DNA from 2 places in the Paenibacillus sp. Y930 genome. Region 1 is predicted to be linked to the other one. Evidence: a T-box and tRNA genes for the amino acid it is inferred to sense, from the RefSeq annotation. Region 1 holds a T-box; the other holds one or more tRNA genes.
What was found. A T-box is a leader RNA that pairs with one kind of tRNA and senses whether it is charged. The one in region 1 lies ahead of argS (arginine--tRNA ligase), so its partner is inferred to be a tRNA-Arg.
Positions count from the first base shown of each region.

Region 1 (9,505 bases):
AGCTTTGGCCCCTTGGTACTCGTGTATATAACAAAGCCAAAAGTAGCCTTAATGTGCGCTGGATGGGGCTACTGCGGCGTTCGCTGCTGAGCTCAGTACAAACCAAACCCATTAGTAATACTAGTGGACTCACAGGACCTTATTTCTGCGTTCTCCGCTCATTTCGAGTTTACGCGGACTCACAGGATCTTAAACACTCGTTTGCTAGTGAATGTTCAGTATTAAACTATCAATAGGGTCCTGTGAGTCCTCTTACATCCTAAAGTGGTGGTTTTTAGCTAATTAGCGTCCTGTGTGTCCGCTCGTTTGTGCTTCATTCCCCACTTGATTACCATCCGCACACAATGAAGATCATTTTTGCGCTTCATTCTCTACTTGCGGCGTAGCAATACCAAAAGTAGCGTCAAAGTGCGTGAAATGGAGCTACTTCGGCACATCCGTATGTCCATTCATATTTCGTCAAGCGCTGGTTTTGAGCCACATTTTATTGGATAAATTAAGATTGGATAGAGATTTCAGAATACATCTGAATCTCTATCCTTCTTTCGTTTCGTGAGCTTGGTGGCGAAATCTGGGTAAATAGGCTTTTGCGAGCTCTTTATCAATGGCACACTTCGATAGAGCAGACCGACATAATCTGTGCTGTCCGGCGTTGTTTTTTTGTTAAAATATGTTATTATATAGACAGCTTAGAGATAAGCAAGTTCTTGACACGAAGGGAGATGTTTTTAATGGCAACTACTTATATGGTGGTTTGGTCTTAAAACTGAATAGCAGGCATATGCGAAAAAAGCGGGAAAACCCCCGTATTATTTGCTATGCCATCCGAAGTAACCTTTCGTGAATATTGCTGTTTGCAGGATACGATGAAGGTCGTATCTTTTTGCGTCCTGATGCCGCGCGACAGCAGCTTCTTTTAGAGGCTGCTTGTCCGTGGCATTTTTGCGTCCAAAAAACAATATTAAAGGAGCTAAAAAAACTATGGATTTGAAAACCTATGGCTACACAGAAATAGAAGCAATTCCCAACGGATTATTACCTGGCAGGGTGACGGAGCTTCGGCGTGAGCGCTTCACAGTCATGACCGAGCGCGGCGAAGTAACGGCGGTGCTCAAAGGCACGTTCTATCACAGCACGGAAACACGAGAAGACTTTCCGTGTATCGGTGATTTTGTCTCGTTGTACCATAACAAGAGCGGAGATTCTCTCATCGTTACGTTACTGCCCCGCCGATCCAAGTTCTCACGCGCAGATTACTCAGGGCATGCCGCAGGCTATGCCAAAACCGTGCTGGAACAGGTCGTCGCAACCAACTTTGACTATGTGTTTATCCTTTCTTCTCTGAATTGGGATTTTAACGTTACCCGCATCATGCGGTACCTAACACAAGCCAGGCAGAGCGGCGGTCAGCCGGTCGTCATTCTGACCAAGGCTGATCTCGTTGAAGATTATAATCTCTCACTCGCAGATGTCACACAAAGCATCACTGATGTACCAATTCACGCGATCTGCAGTCATACAGGCCAGGGGCTGAACGAACTCGCTCCCTACTTGATACCTAGTAAAACAGTTGTTTTTCTCGGTATGTCCGGCGTCGGTAAATCATCTCTGCTCAATGCGTTGATAGAACAGGACGTAATGAAGGTTCAGCCGATCCGTGAGATGGATAGTCGAGGGCGGCATACGACAACGCACCGTCAGCTGTTCATGCTCCCCTCCGGTGCGATGGTCATCGATACACCGGGTATGCGTGAGCTTGGGCTTTTCGATGCTGGCGAAGGCATACAAGCAGGCTTTACCGATGTGGAGGAATGGTTCCCGCAATGCCGATTTACGGATTGCCGCCATCAAGCCGAACCGGGCTGTGCCATTCTCGCCGCGCTTGCCGAGGGTTCGTTGTCGCGTGAACGGTGGGAGCATTATGTTGCTCAGCAGTATGAGAACAAGTATGTCCAGGATAAAACGAGCTACCTTATCGACAAGAGGGCTAGAAACAAAACAACCGCCATGTGGAGCAAGCAAACGAAGAAAAACGGAGGATGGAAAATATGAATATTAAATTCCAAACGCTGATCTATGCCTTAAGCCAACTGTTCAAGAAAGATATCATCTCGGCCGACATCCAAACCATGCCGTTACAGGGTGGAACTGTGGGGAATGTGAATTTGGTAACAGGGATCGCCGAAACCGCGAATGGCGAAAAATTTCCGTACCGTATCGTGTTGAAGATCCAGAAGAAATGGGACCGTTACGGTGATCCAGATTCATGGCGCCGGGAATATGATCTATATGCTTCTGATTTGGGAGCGACGTTCTCCGATACCTTCCGTTGGCCGACATGTTATTACGCTGAGATGAATGCCGAAGAAAATGAATTCCAGCTGTGGCTGGAATATATCGATGGCGTAACCGGTTTAGACTTGACCGGTGAAATGTATGAACAGGCAGCGCTGGAGTTAGGACGCTATCAAGGCAAGCTGTATGCGGAGCAGCCCGCCGCGCTGCAGAGCCTGACCAACCTTAGCCATGCGGATCTCATGAAGAATACGTATCTGCATTACCGGTCATGGCCGGTCGTCTACGATTATATACGCTCGGAGGACTGCGAATTCCCGCAGCACTTGCGGCAAATGCTCATCGACATTGATGAGCACGCAGACGAGATACTCGCCCGCATTGAAAAATTGCCCCTCGTGCTATGCCACCGGGACTTCTGGGTGACTAACCTGATCTATGCCGAAGGGAAAATCGCGCTCATCGACTGGGATACATGCGGATGGGGCTACCTCGGCGAGGATCTCGCAAGCCTTATTGCGGATGAAGCGGATACCGATCACATGGTTGAATATTACCAGCGATGTGTCCCCGCGTATTACAAAGGCTTTTCGGAGTATGTGGATGTAACCCCTATCGCTGATCATTGCATCTACGAGCTGATCCTTCTTGTATTCGGGTACAGACTTGTGGAGTGGTATCTCCACACAGAGGACGATGACGAGAAGACGAAGCATGTCCTTACGCTCCAAAAAATATATGAAATGAAGACCAGCCCTACGCAGGGTTGACTTTTAAAAAAACTCCGAAAACCTTTGAGTGCTGAGGATTTTCGGAGTTCTTTCATTTTTTGCTTTTAGGCTTCAATGCATTCTACTCAGCGACACGCTTGCTCCAACTCCAATAGCTCCTGCTTCATCTGAAATCCACCACGAAAGCCTGTTAATTGGCCATTTGAGCCGATTACGCGATGACAAGGAACTGCAATAAGTACCGGATTTTTCCCAATTGCTGTACCTACTGCTCTTGCCGCCGTTGGCTTCCCCAATTGATTGGCAATATGCTGATAACTAACCGTCTGACCGTATGGAATATGTTGTAACTCTTTCCATACTCGTTGTTGAAAATCAGTCCCTCGCAAATCAAACGACAATAAAAATTGTCTAATTTCACCCTTCCAATAAGCTTGTAGCTGAGCAATATATGGAGCTATTTGTTCATCATTCTCGATAAGTTCAGATTGCTTTGCATAAACATTACTCCAATCTTTTAGATCATTCCATTCTCCATTAGGTGAACCAATATAACAGAGCCCTAGTTCAGTTGCTGCAATTACGTATCTATTGTCATTCTGTTGTAACATCGACCAATATATAAATTCAGCTATCATTATTTCACTCCATCTTTTTGTATATTCCCACACTTATTTCTCCAATATTGTAACAGCCTCATCCCCATAACTGAAGACCTTCTTCCCATTACTACTGTGGGATATCGATACCGTCTTGCTTACATCGTTTGCAAGGCCGGATAACCTTGCAATAGTACAAATTCAACATCATAATATATCGTAAGATTCATTATTCGTAATAATTGCTTGCATGTTCATTCGATGCTATTGTATCCATAATCAGTCGCTCACATCGATTTCATTATAACTCAATTCAACTTAAGTGAATCATCTTAACGCTCTAATCGCAATATTTCGAATTTGTTTAACATACACATAGTAGAGGAGATTTGAACGATGGACTTCACAAATTTATTAATAGAAATAGAGAATAGTGCCGATGCTGAGAAAGCAGTGAAAATGAGTGCTTATATGCGGGATCAATTTCCTTTTCTAGGCATACCAATGCCAAAGCGAAAAGCATTACATAAATCCTACTTTCAACAAGCGAGAAAAGAAAACTGTATCGATTGGGCATTTGTTAATGATTGCATGGAGTACCGACGATAACTTTTGGCTTAAAAGAATTGCCATAGATCATCAGCTATCGCGCAAAGAAAAAACTAACACTGACTTGCTCGAATTAATTATAATGAACAACTTTGGTCAAACCGAATTTTTTATCAATAAAGCAATCGGCTGGAGCTTACGTGACTATAGTAAAACAAACCCAGGATGGGTGCGAGCATTTGTTGGGAAATATCGGGAGCAGCTTGCCCCGCTAAGTATTCGAGAAGCTAGTAAATATCTGTAGCATATATAAATCATTACATTACTCCGTTATCTATTAGATGGCGAATATATTTATCTAGCTTCACAAAAAAGGAGATACCGCGATAGCAAGCCGTATCTCCTAAATGAATTCATATCGCTGTTACATCTTATTGGGTGTTGAAATTCCGAGCAATCGTAATGATTCTTTCAGTACTACTGCTACACAATGAACAAAAGCTAACTTCATTTGCTTCTGTTCATCATCAATTAATACTTTCGTATGTGCGTAATACTTATTGAACGCACGCGCTAAGCTAATAGCAAATTTCGCAATTTGTGAAGGATCTGCTATTTGGAAAGCCTTTTGCACCGTCATTGGGAATTGTTCTAACATAACAATAATTGGCCAAGCGTATTCTCCTAAAGCTGTAAATTCTAACGATTGTTCTTCGTAATTCCCCTTTTCAACAATAGATGAAATACGCGCATAGGTATATTGGACGTATGGACCTGTCTCCCCTTCAAAATTCATCATTTGTTCGAGCGAGAAATCAATATCGTTCATTCTATCATTTTTCAAATCATTAAATATAACTGCTCCGACTCCAACTTGCTTAGCAACTAATTCCTTGTGCTCTAAATTCGGATTTTTCGCTTCGATATTTTGCATTGCTGTATCAACCGCTTCTGCTAATACATCAGCGAGTAAAACAACCTTCCCTTTCCGAGTAGACATTTTCTTGCCATCTTTTAGCATCATACCAAACGGAACATGTTGCAACTCATTCGCCCACTCATATCCCATTTTGTTAAGGACATTAAACAATTGCTTGAAATGAAGCGACTGCTCATTCCCTACAACATAAAAAGTTTTCACGGCGTCATACTCATTGTGACGATAAACTGCTGCCGCTAAATCGCGCGTAGCATACAGTGTCGCTCCATCCGTCTTCGTAATTAGACATGGAGGCATTTGATCTTCCATTTCCACTACATACGCACCATCTGATAATGTAAGAAGGTTTTTCTCGTGTAACTCTGCGACAATCGGTTTCATTTTGTCATTATAGAAGGCTTCACCAGTATAGGAATCGAACGTTATCCCTAATATTTGATAGATAGTCTCAAACTCAGTTAGTGAAGCGTCACGGAACCATTTCCACAGGACAAGCGCTTCACTATCACCGTCCTCTAGTAATTTAAAGGCAGCACGCGCTTGCTCGTTCAACGATTCATCAGTTTCCGCCATATCATGGAATTTCACATAAATCTTCAATAGCTCTTGAATTGGAGCTGCCTCAATTGCCTCTTTATTTCCCCATAGTCGATAAGCAACGATCAGTTTACCGAATTGTGTACCCCAATCTCCTAAATGATTAATTCTAACTGCCTCGTATCCATTTTTCTCAGCAATATTAGCGAGCGCATGCCCGATTACTGTTGATCTTAAGTGTCCCATCGAGAATGGCTTGGCAATATTGGGAGAAGAGTAATCAATAACTACATTTTCTTGTCTAGATAAACTAGAACCATATTGACACTTCTGTGCCATGATCGTATGTAATACATGATTAGTAAGCTTCTCTTGATTGAGGAAAACATTAACGTATCCCCCCACCACAATCACTTCTTGAATCCATTCATCCTGCAAATTTCGTGCTAATTCCGCTGCAATTTGTGGTGGAGCTTTTCTAAGCTTTTTCGCCAATGTAAAACATGGAAAAGCGATATCTCCATGGTCTGGATTTTTTGGTCTCTCAAGTAACTTTTCAATTTCATCGCTACATAATTCATTGTTTAATGCTTGGGCAATAACTAATGCCAATTGTTCATAGATCATCTACTTTTCTCCTCTCAAATTAAAAAAGCCCCCGTCTCTAAATAAGAGACGAGAGCATAGCTTCCCGTGGTACCACTCTAGTTGCCACTAAATATGGCCGCTTTCCATTGATAACGAGGTGACTCCCCGATTTTCCCTACTCATTGTTCAAGAAATATCTCCAAAGTGCGGTTCATTCATTAGTCGTGTATTAGGCTTTCACCATCCCTAATTCGCTATCTTGTTCTAATGAATTACTCTCTTTATCACTGATTTTAATTATTCGATTTTAATGTATATTACCTATTCATATCATAAAAGTCAACTCGATGGCCTAAGTTAAATATGATTCTAATGAATTCAGTTTATTTTATTGTTTAATCTCATTCTATATGTGGGTATTTATCTCGTAATTGGTCATCTTAATAGTAATGCTTGCAAAGTAACACATCATGATCGCAAATATTTTTGTCTATTAGCAACTATGAATAGTTCAGGAGGTATACTCAATGAATCAGCAACAACTGCAAGGAAAAGTTGCATTAATTACAGGTGCTGCATCAGGTATCGGACATGCAACAGCGTTACTGATGGCAAAGGAAGGGGCAAAAATTGTATTAGTTGATCTTAATAATGAGCGTTCCGAAAAAACAGTTAATCACATTGAACAATCAGGAGGCACATGCTTATTTATTGATACAGATGTTGCCAATCCCGAACGTGTAGAGAATGCTGTCAATCAAGCGATAGAAGCCTTCGGTCAGTTAGATATCATATTTGCAAATGCAGGGATTAACGGTACTGTAGCGCCTATTGAAGATATTACAGCAGATCAATGGGATGAAACATTAACTACTAACCTTAAAAGCACGTTTCTTACCGTCAAATATGCGATTCCACATATGAAAAATAATGGTGGCAGTATTATTGTTACAAGTTCGATTAATGGTAGTCGCAAATTTTCTAGCTTTGGTATGTCCGCATATAGTAGTTCCAAAGCAGGACAGGTTGCTTTTGCAAAGATGGCAGCACTGGAACTTGCTCGCTACAAAATTAGAGTAAATGTTATCTGTCCAGGAGCGATTGCAACGAATATTGGAGAAAACACGTTCCGCCAGCCAGAAGTTAGTGAAATTGAAATCCCCGTTACCTATCCTGAAGGTAAACAGCCACTTGAGCACGGTCCGGGTAGTGCTGAGCAAGTCGCTAATTTGGTACTATTTCTAGCATCCACTCAATCAAGTCATGTGACGGGGAGTGAGGTCTTTATCGACGGTGCAGAAACTCTCCTCTAAAGAGGTAGTTCAAAAAATGGACTTTGATAACGATGGGTATGCTTAGAAGGTTATTCGACATCGAATATGAAGCGAACTTGGAAATTATAGCATAAGCTTCCGATGTATGTTTCTTGCAGAAACATTGTAGGGCCGCGTGTACCAACCACGTACACTTGCGCTTCCGCCTTTCTCAAGTAGCGCTCCATCTTCTCGATTCTGAAAGCCCACTTTTTGAACTTTCATTGAAAGCTTCGGGCATTGATCGCTCGTGTACTCGTGCCGTACACATTGCTGGGTTTGAACCTCAGTTGGAAGCCATGAATGATTAGCCGTTCGCGTTCACGTGCCCAAAATACACAAAAACCGCTAGTCGAATTAATCGACTAGCGGTTTTTGCGTTGTATGACATAGCCGTTTATGTTCTAAAGTAAGCGGCTTTCTGTAACAGATCTGTTGATTTTACTCGTAGCTCATCTGTCGATGCTGCGATTTCTTCCATCACTGCTGCTTGTTGCTGCGAAGTATCATGAACGAGTTCCGCGCCTTCTCTAATATTTTCAGCAACTTGAGCGACACGACTTGTCTGCTCACGCGATTCATCAACTTGAACGGCTTGTTTTGCCAGTAAATCCGCCATTTTGTCTACGGTTACTGAAACCGTTGCAGCATCCATTTTGACTTCATTGAAAGCTTGGGCGAACTTTTCACCATTCGCTGCTTCTTGACTTGATAACTTATATTGTTCGTTAATATATTGCACAGCACGAGCTACACCTTGCTGAACTTGTTCGATTAGCGCACGAATTTCGCCAACCGCTTGACCGCTACTATCTGCTAATGACTTAACTTCTTGAGCAACTACAACAAAACCTCTACCTTCATCACCAGCTCTTGCCGCTTCAATAGCCGCATTCAACGCTAATAAATGAGTTTGGTCGGCAATCCCACCGACTACACTTGAAATGTTACCGATTTCATCTGCTAACTCACTGAGTTGCTCAATCGTTTCCAAAGAGCCTTTATTCAACGTCTCTAGCTGATGCATTCCATCCACTAAAGAACGGAATACTTCCTCACTTTGAGTCGCAGCGCGATTCATTTCCTCCGTACGCTCCTTGGCAAGATTCGCTTCGGACTGCATATGAAGTGCCGATTGATATAATTCATCTGCTGATGAATGTAATAAATGTGTTGAACTAGCCTGCATACTCGTACCTGATGTAATCTGTTCGGATTGAATAGTTAATCCTTCAAGCTGAACTGCCGACTGATTCACGGCACCTTGTAGCTCCTGTACATGCTTATCTGTTTGTACTGAGTTTTCTTTAATACTTTCTACTATTGTACGGAATTGAGTTAACATTGTATCTACTGCTGCACCAAGCTTATACATTTCATCCTGGCTTTTTATTTCTACTGAAGCTACATTCAAATTACCAGTAGCCGCTTCGGTGACGTTATTAGTCAAAGCTATTAATGGGCGAAGTAACCATTTGGCAGCAAAATAACCAAATAACCCAGTCCAAAACACCCCAAAAGCAAGAGTTCCTACTACAAATACCCCTGATGGTATCGTTTCAAACATTCCATTCATCACAAGTAAAATAAATGCACTTGTTGCATATGTAATTGAAGAGGCAGCTGTTATACCAATCACAAATTTCTTGACTATGCTTTGACGAATTTTCATTTTTTTTGCTCCTTTACCCTAATGTCCTCTAATCTTAGTGGAGTTTTCCAATTCGTACCGTGACAAATATCACTCTAATTGCACTTATTACAGCTGCTATTTACTATTTTGTAAAGACTTCTGTAATTCATCAACAAACTGTGAATGAATTGTGCCATTAGACGCTACGATATTACGCACCTCTAATGTATAGGGGCTGCCATCGATATCCGTTACCACACCGCCCGCTTCTTGAATAAGAAGTGATCCTGCTGCAAGATCCCAACTATTCAAATTCATTT
Region 1 is NZ_JBXCIX010000002.1:341,106-350,610, reverse strand. It holds gene rsgA (ribosome small subunit-dependent GTPase A) at 982-2,052, shown strand; gene AC1TO5_RS07035 (aminoglycoside phosphotransferase family protein) at 2,049-3,065, shown strand; gene AC1TO5_RS07030 (methylated-DNA--[protein]-cysteine S-methyltransferase) at 3,152-3,664, opposite strand; gene AC1TO5_RS07025 (DNA alkylation repair protein) at 4,022-4,234, shown strand; gene AC1TO5_RS07020 (DNA alkylation repair protein) at 4,209-4,478, shown strand; gene argS (arginine--tRNA ligase) at 4,599-6,278, opposite strand; T-box leader at 6,320-6,536, opposite strand; gene AC1TO5_RS07010 (SDR family oxidoreductase) at 6,767-7,552, shown strand; gene AC1TO5_RS07005 (methyl-accepting chemotaxis protein) at 7,950-9,224, opposite strand; gene AC1TO5_RS07000 (inositol monophosphatase family protein) at 9,321-9,505, opposite strand, start outside.

Region 2 (9,505 bases), on a different contig from region 1:
GCTCTACCTCTTTATAATAAGCTTCGAATTGATCGTTATCCATATGAATGCTCCTCCTGTATCCTTAATGATTGCTCTTGCTTGATTGGATACTTTTATTGTGAGGGATTCACCTTAAAGCAACGTTAATCTAACTATAAAAGAATATAAAAAAAGGGGATCATCCCTTTGTCATTTTTGCAATGACTTTTGGGACATCCCCTTGCATTTAGATAGAATATAATATTAACCAGTATTACGTAATCCCGCTGCAATTCCGTTAATCGTAAGCAATACTTCACGAAGTAACTCTTGATCGTCCCCGTCTTCAGCACGGATCGCACGAAGCTCAGCAAGCAATTGCACTTGCAGATAGCTAAGCGGATCAACATACGGATTACGCAAACGAATAGACTCTTGAATAACAGGAACATTATCCAAAATTTCTGTTTGATTCGTAATTTTCAAAATAAGCTCAGAAGTTAATTTGTACTCCTGTTCCACTTGCGTGAAGATACGATCACGAATCGTGTCATCAGTAATCATACCAGCATATAGCTTAGCGATAGGCATATCTGCCTTCGCAAGTGCCATTTGCAAGTTATCGATTAAACTACGGAAGAACGGGAATTTCTCGTACATTGTTTTCAATGTATCTAGTTTATTCTCGTCATCGCCCATATACTCGGCGAGGGCAGTACCTGCTGCATACCATGCAGGTAGCAGATAACGACTTTGCGTCCAAGAGAATACCCAAGGAATCGCACGTAAATCTTCAAAACGATCACTATTTTTACGCTTAGATGGACGAGAGCCAATGTTCAGCTCTCCAACTTCATTAAGCGGTGTTGATTCTTTGAAGAAGGTTAGGAAGTCAGGGTCTCTAAAGATCAGATCCTGATACTTATTCAATGCCGTTTCAGAGATCGAAGCAGCAATTTCTTCCCACTCTTTCTCTATCGCCTGAGCTTGCTCTGGGTATTTCGCCAAACGTGCAGCTGTAATAAGTGCCCAAGTCGCTTGCTCCAAGCTACGGTAAGCAATACCTTGCAAGGAATAACGTGAAGAAAGGACCTCACCTTGCTCCGTAATTTTAATACCAGCACCGACAGTATGTGGTGGCTGCGCAAGTATACTACGATTAAGCGGCATTCCACCACGTCCTAGCGCACCTCCACGACCATGGAAGAACTTCAACTTAACATCATACTCATTACCAGCAGCTGTAATATTGTTAAGCGCTACACGAAGCTCCCAGTTGGCTGTAACTGCTCCACCGTCTTTGTTACTATCAGAGTAACCAAGCATAATTTCATGCATGTTACCACAAGCTTCAACAGCTTTACGGTACAATGGAATGTCAAATAATTGCTTCATAATGCCAGGTGCTGCATGAAGGTCATCAATCGTCTCAAACAATGGAACAGCTTGCATCGTACAAACCGTTGTCCCATCATCTTCCACGCGGAACAAACCAACTTCTTTGGCAAACACCATAACCTCTAACATATCACTAGCAGCCTCAGCCATACTAATTAAGTAACTAGTAATACAGTTTTTACCGAATTCTTTCTGCGCTTTAGCAACGACTTCATATACATTTAAGCATTCACGAGTCGAAGCTGAATATTCCTGATGCTGTGATGTTAATGGACGTTGATCCTCTAACAATTTCACTAGCAATGCTATTTTCTCGTCTTCCGACAATGCACTATAGTTAGCTTCAATGCCTAGCTTAGCCAACACTTCAGTCATTGCATTTTCATGCTCTTGACTATGCTGACGAATATCAAGCGTCATTAGATGGAAGCCGAACAATTCGACTTGACGGCATAACTTAGCAAGATAAGTATCAGCGAAGTAATCCGCATAATGACTACGCAGGCTGCGATCAATAATTTTCAGATCTGCCATTAGCTCATCTGGTGTTACATAATAGCTATTAGGCTCAGCCGCATCAGGATCGACAGTATTCGCTAATTTTTCTAACATATAGCCAATCTTCACACGGTATGGTTCCGTTGGGTTTCTCCATAGATCAACATGAGCAAGCTCAATTTGTGCTTGGTCCTTGGCAATCGACGCAAGTAGCTCATCTGTTACTTGAACAAGATTAGTGCTGAAGCTCAGCATTTCCATCATGCCGCGAACTTGCTCCTCATACTTACGAACGGCAAGTGAACGATGAAGATTCAACGCCTGCAATGTAACATCAGAAGTTACAGATGGGTTACCATCGCGGTCCCCACCAATCCATGAACCAAAACGTAAGTAGCTTGGTACATGCCATTGTTTTTCTGGGTAATATTTAATAAGACATCTTTCTAGCTCTTCATATACGCTAGGCAACACGTCAAATAATGTTTCGTCAAAGTAAAACAGTCCATTTTTAACTTCATCAAGTACAGTTGGCTTGCGATCACGCAGCTCATCAGTTTGCCATAGAATAAGAACCTCATTCAATAGCTTTTCTGTAAGCTTTTCACGTTCACGATAAGTTAACGTTGGATTGTCTAGTTCCATGACATCATCAGCAATACGCTTATGAATATCAAGTACAGCACGGCGAGTTGCTTCTGTTGGGTGTGCAGTCATGACAAGCTCTAAGGAAATACCCGCTAACATCTCTTCAACATCAGCTGTAGACGTATTACGATCCTTAAGCACTTTAATTGCACTTTCAATAGATCCATTTTGAACTTCTTCACCAGCTAGAAACTCATAGTCACGCTTTCTTCTAATACGGTGGTTTTGCTCAGCAATATTGACTAGTTGGAAATAAATAGCGAAAGCACGAATTACCTGATGACGCTTCTCTGAACTTAAGGACGAAATCGTCTCCTTAACTTGTCCAAACAACTCAGGGTCAAAATGAGCACGAAGTGATTTACTTTGTTCTCGAATTTGCTCCACAAGCTCTAAAAGCTCACGTCCGCCTTGATGAACAAGTACTTCACCGAGTATATTGCCTAAATAACGGACATCGCGTCTAAGCAAGTTATTAGATTGCGTCCGATTAGTCGCTGTTGATGTTACAGTTTGATCCGACATACTCTTCCTCCTACAGATCTGTGTAGCAAACTCACAAACCATGCTTAATAAATTATCTATAAATCATATTCGTAAGATTACTCTCAGTTAATTACAAAAACATTATTTTTATTATACATCAAAATGCAACTACATTGAAGCCTTTACAGCATAATTAATCTAAAAAAAAGCTTATATTAACGTATATTTAATGTGGTAAGCGCTTTATTCACGAACAGTAGTATATGTCAATAAGTACAAAGGAATTTATCATTCTCTTATTGTGTTCAATTCATAAATTACTCTTCTGTTTTCGGCAATAATTATAGTATTGCAAAACAAATTCTCTTATGTTAGTTGATGTTACTGTTTTAACTAGCATAATCGCTTTGCAACTTACCTATACGCAAATACCTTATTAAGATTTGTACAGCAACTTTACAATCTAAATTAGTAGCTAATAATTACAAATGATCGTACATATTTCACCTATAAATTACCACTTACATTTTTTTCAATTTTATTTCATAGAAAAATGTAGAAAAACACAAAAAAAGACTTTGATTTCTCAAAGTCTGTTCGTTATGGTATGGAGCGGGTGATGGGAATCGAACCCACGCTATTAGCTTGGAAGGCTAGAGTTCTACCATTGAACTACACCCGCTTATTAAACTGGTCGGGATGACACGATTCGAACATGCGACCCCCTGGACCCAAACCAGGTGCTCTACCAAGCTGAGCTACATCCCGTAATGAAGGTAATTAAAATGGCGCGCCCTAAGAGATTCGAACTCCTGGCCTTTTGATTCGTAGTCAAACGCTCTATCCAGCTGAGCTAAGGGCGCAATTGTTGGAGCGGAAGACGGGAATCGAACCCGCGACCCTCGCCTTGGCAAGGCGATGCTCTACCGCTGAGCCACTTCCGCACGACTTAATTACTTGCTGTCTTTCGCGATGCATTATCGCGGCGACAAGTAATAATATATCACCTTTGGATTTGAAATGCAAGTGTTTTTTGCAAAAACACTGAAAAAAACTTCAAAACAGCGGTCTGTCCTTTTATAAACAGTTTTTCTAGCAGAATTTTTGAAAATTTGCATAGATTAAACAATTCAAGACTTCCAAAATTTTGATGTCTCTAGGCACTGTATGCTAGATAGGGGAACATGCTTTAATTATTGCACAACAAAAAGAGGAATTATCTCAAATAGAGATAATTCCTCTTCCTTCATGAGTCTATTATATTCACGTTAAGCTTTCATCATATCGTGATCAACATAACGCTCGCCGTTTAATTCACTAATAACGTTAATAGCGACTTTCGCACCGTCACCAGCAGTAATGATCGCATGTACGCTTACTCCAGTACATGTACCAGCCGCCCATATCCCTTCAACATTCGTCTTACCTTGTGCATCAACATCAAAAATTGTTTTAATACGAGGCTCTGTACCTGGTTTCGTAGCGAGACTTAATTGCTCGGCTAGGTCTGTATGAATTCCTGAAGCAATAATAAGATGCTTAGCTTCGATACTTTCACCACTAGCAGTAGTTAATACGACACCTTCGTCAGCTTTCACTATCGATACAATGGCATCCTCTTTATATTGTGCACCAAATTTCTGAAATTGCTTAATACCAGTTTCAACTAGCTCAGGCCCTGAAATTTCTGATATCCCGTAAAAATTCTCGAACCAAGCACGCTTTGTCATACCTTTATCACTATCAAAAACAATCGTTTTCTTACCTGCTTTTGCCGTAAATAATGCTGCGCTAGCCCCAGCTGGACCTGCTCCGATAATTGCAACTTCATACATATTTATGCACTCTCCTTCAATAGTAGGTACAGGCAATGCCTCTCTCTATTGTAGCGAAGTTTTATATGGATTACAAAAATAATCCAATTCACACGAAAAAACCTCCACTGTTTTGCAAAGTGGAGGTTTCTGAATTTGTTATGCAGCCTTAAGCCTTATGCTCTCCGCTTGTTTTGCTGTCCTTTTTAACCCATACGGACTTGGGTTTCCGTGCCGGGTTCGTCCCGAACTTGGGCTTTCCAGCCGAGGCCGTCTCTGACTTAGGTTTCCGTGCAGAGTTCGTCTCTGTCTTTGGCTTTCCAGTGGTGGTCGTCTTTGGATTTGGGTTTCGTGCCGGTGCCCGATTCATCTTGGGCTTGGCAGGCTTAACAGCTTCGGTAGTTAGCTGCTGTGGTCTACCCTTCATTGGATAAGCATGATCTTCCACTTCGGGGATCGCCTTACCAATTAGCTTCTCAATATCCTTTAGATATGGAAGTTCATCTACTTCACAAAAAGAAATTGCGATTCCGCTCTGTCCCGCTCTACCAGTACGACCAATGCGATGAACATAGGTTTCTGGAATATTAGGCAAGTTGAAGTTGATTACATGGGAAAGCTCGTCCACATCAATTCCTCTCGCTGCAATATCCGTCGCTACCAACACTCGCGTTGCCCCGCTCTTAAAGTTGCTTAATGCATTCTGTCGGTCATTTTGAGACTTGTTTCCATGAATGGCCTGTGCAGAAATGTTCACCTTAATTAATGCTTTCGCAACCCGATCGGCTCCGCGCTTCGTACGGGTAAACACCAATGCTGAAACAATAGATTCATCTTGTAACAAGTCGTTCAATTGATCTTGTTTTTTTCCACTTTCCATTAAATAAATAGACTGCTTGATTCTATCCGCAGTAGAAGATACCGGAGTAATTTCGACCTTCACCGGATTCACGAGTATTGACTTAACCATTTTTGAAATTTCTGGAGGCATCGTTGCCGAGAAAAATAGCGTCTGTTTTTTGCTCGGCATTTTCGCAATAATGCTTTTCACATCTCGAATGAATCCCATATCCAACATTCTATCGGCTTCATCAAGCACTAATATTTCGACATATTGTAAATCAATACGCTTTTGAGTGATGAGATCAATCAGTCTTCCCGGAGTCGCAATAATGACATCCGCCCCTTGATTGAGCGCCCGTTCCTGTGCTTTTTGTGAAACGCCACCAACAATAGCCGTACAAAGTACATCCGTGTAAAGACTATACGCCTTAATGTTATCAGAAATCTGAATAGCAAGTTCTCTTGTCGGTGTCAAAATCAACGAGCGAATACGGCGACCAGTATTGCTGTTGCTTTTCCGATTGCTTATCAATTGGATAATTGGCACTGCAAATGCAGCCGTCTTCCCTGTCCCAGTCTGAGCGCAGCCAAGTAAGTCTCTGCCTGCCAATACGGCTGGAATTGCCTGCTCCTGTATAGGTGTCGGGGTAGTGTAGTTCTCTTTGCTTAACCCTTTTAAAATCTCGGGTATAATATTCAAGTCATTAAATGTCATGTTATCTCCTTAGTTTACGATCCATATATAAATTACGTAACATATAAGAATAACACAAAAGCAGGTAATAAAAGAAGTGTAAATATAGGAAATCGATAGATTATGCGAAAAAAATTTAATCATATAAAAGAGTAAGAAGACAATTGAGGCCGTTCGACATTATAACTACAAAGCTATACCCAAAATATAATTTTACAATTATAGGTAACTATTGTTATATTAGTAACGGAAACTAATTATTGAATTCTAGTTTCCGTCCATTATGTATCCTATTCACATATAAGGAGCGCTTCATTATGAATCATCCAACTACAGAGAGCGAGTACCTTCGAGTAAAAATTATCGATAAATACTTTCAATTAGGTATGGAACAAGGCTTCAGTAAAGTATTACTTGATCAAGTAGCTACTGAATTATCTATTAGCAAAAAGACATTATACAAAATTTTTAGAGGTAAAGAGCATATTATTGAGGCTACTATCGACAACGTATTTCAACAGATCGACTTAGAAGTACTCCCTATTATGCAAGATACATCACTTAACATCATAGATAAGATCACAATGCTTCCTCCGATCGTAGCAAAACATCTGACTTTCTTCACTCGTGATCAGATTGTAGACATTCAGCATGTCTATCCACAGTTATGGGCAAAAATCGCTATCGAGAGAGACATTAGAATTAAACGTTATGAAGGCTTATTTCGTGTAGCAAAGGAACGTGGCTACATTATTAACATCGACCCTAGTATGATTATTCAACTCTTCTTGGCTGCCATGGATGTATTCACGAAAGAAGCCTTTCTAACTGAACATAATGTCTCGTACTCACAATCTTTGCAAATCGTAACCAACATTTTATTAGAAGGTATATTGAACAAATCAAATCAATGATTATAGTAGGATCTGCTTCCGAAGTAACTTTTCATTAGTAATGAAGTGTATCAAGAAGTAAATAAAAAGTTGTGGGAGGTTTGTTAATGAAAGATAAAATTATTCTAGTCATAGGAGCATCTAGCGGAATTGGTCGATCGATTTCGTTAAAACTTGCCAATCAAGGGGCAACCGTTATTGTTTCTGCTAGAAATTGTGAGGCACTGCATGATCTTAAACATACAATTGAAAAAAGCGGTGGTTCATGCCATGCACACTATTGCGACATTCGTTCAGAGGAATCCGTTCAACAACTTATTGATGAGACGATCCAACAATTTGGTCGACTCGATATTGCAATTCTAGGTTCGGCTATCCAGTACATCGATAATATTAACCATCTGCAAATGGATGAAGTTGAAGCTATGTTTCAAACGAACGTTGTTGGTATTATTCGTTGCACTAGATATATTATTCCGCATATGCTCTCCAGACAAACAGGGCAAATCGTATTAATCTCCTCTATTATGGGTGATGCCGCTTTTCCACAAATGGTATCATATGGAGCTACCAAAGCAGCTATTTCTTCTTTTGCACGAGGACTTCGTAGAGAAGTTTCAGATAAAGGCATTCATGTAACCCTCTTCTCCCCCGGACATATGGACACTAACCTAAGTGCTCATCTACATCATCGTATTCCACACTGGTATGGTCAATCTGGTTCCTTGGATGTTAATTATGTCGCTCTCAAAATGATTAAAGCAATCCAACTCAAAAAAGATGAAGTCGTTGTAGGGCGGCAAACCATAATATTAAGTCGTATGATCAAATACTTCCCTTACATCGCCAATAACATTATTCGTAAAATTACTTCTTAAATAATAGGAGGTTACACTATGGAGTCGAATCATCTTGAAACGATTGCAACAGATGTTATTATTGTTGGAGGCGCAATTGCAGGGGCAGCACTAGCTTGTGCATTCTCCAAATATAATTTCAACGTTATCGTTATCGATAGGCGCAAAGAGCCTGGCAGTATGAATCGCGGAGATGGCTTACAGCCTCGAACTTTAGAAATTTTGGAGCAATGGGGTGTTCTGCAACATCTACAGCTTATCCCTCATATTAAATCTTATGGAATCGAACTCCAGCACTCCTTCTTCAAACAACTAATGAACATTGATCTTCAACCATTAAAGACAAGTAAATTTAATTATATAATGAACATTCCACACCGTGACATTGAAAAGGGACTTATCGATTGGATCAACAATTATGATCATATACAGATGGTTCGTGGAAGCTCTATGGAACATCTAACCTACGATGAGCATGGTCATGTTAATGGGGCTGTCATCAAAACAAAAAATAAGCAAGTTCAATACCGTGCTAGAATAGTCATCGCTGCTGATGGTGGCATGTCCTCGATTCGTAAGCAATTAGATATACCAGCAGAACGTATTGTGTACAACCACGAACTTGTTGTGCTTCATATGCCAAGACCTGCTTGGTATAAAGGTGAGTTGCGAACTCAAGTTCATTTGCATCGTGAGGGTGCAGTCGTCCTTATTCCGCTACCCCATCAGCAAATGCGTATAACCGTTGTAGTACCTTCTGGTCAATCAGCAATATGGAGAAAATATAACGAAGAGGAACTAATACATCAGCTTGTAAAACGTGTACCTAAGCTTCGGAATGTTGCCATTCATCGTGAAGATGAGCATACGTACAAAATGGTGCGCATGCATGTAGAGAGCTATTATAGTAAAGGTGTGGCACTAATTGGTGATGCAGCACATCAAACCCATGCATCATCAGGGCAAGGTATGAATATGGCTATTCAAGACGCTGATATATTAAGTAAATTACTCGCACATCATTTGTCTCAGCAGCTTGATATGAAAGATGCATTGTCACTATATGAACAAATCCGCATGCCTATTAACGAAGATATTATTAAAAGATCCAATTTCATGTCATCTGTCGTATACACTCCCAATAAACTCACTCATTCCGCTAAAATATTTGGTATATATGCAACCAGACTAATCCCCGGTCTACGCCATAAAATCGGCGGTAACATCGCGCTTGGAATTGCTGGTTCCAGTCAGCAAGAGATTATTGAACAACAGTTATCAATATTAGCCCATAATGTATGATCCGCTGGTTACAATAGAAATAAAGTATAAACTAAGCGAGCACAAAAAAACCACCAGGTTATCCCTGGTGGTTAAAGTTCGTGGTTGGTGCGCGTGAAGGGACTTGAACCC
Region 2 is NZ_JBXCIX010000015.1:9,506-19,010, forward strand. It holds gene AC1TO5_RS20785 (S1C family serine protease) at 1-43, opposite strand, end outside; gene ppc (phosphoenolpyruvate carboxylase) at 226-3,030, opposite strand; tRNA gene AC1TO5_RS20795 (tRNA-Gly) at 3,600-3,673, opposite strand; tRNA gene AC1TO5_RS20800 (tRNA-Pro) at 3,683-3,759, opposite strand; tRNA gene AC1TO5_RS20805 (tRNA-Arg) at 3,778-3,854, opposite strand; tRNA gene AC1TO5_RS20810 (tRNA-Gly) at 3,861-3,935, opposite strand; gene AC1TO5_RS20815 (FAD-dependent oxidoreductase) at 4,260-4,826, opposite strand; gene AC1TO5_RS20820 (DEAD/DEAH box helicase) at 4,975-6,363, opposite strand; gene AC1TO5_RS20825 (TetR/AcrR family transcriptional regulator) at 6,660-7,256, shown strand; gene AC1TO5_RS20830 (SDR family NAD(P)-dependent oxidoreductase) at 7,343-8,113, shown strand; gene AC1TO5_RS20835 (FAD-dependent oxidoreductase) at 8,132-9,394, shown strand; tRNA gene AC1TO5_RS20840 (tRNA-Leu) at 9,480-9,505, opposite strand, start outside.
Region 2: it has a tRNA-Arg gene. The T-box ahead of argS (arginine--tRNA ligase) is inferred to sense a tRNA for this amino acid. The anticodon was not compared.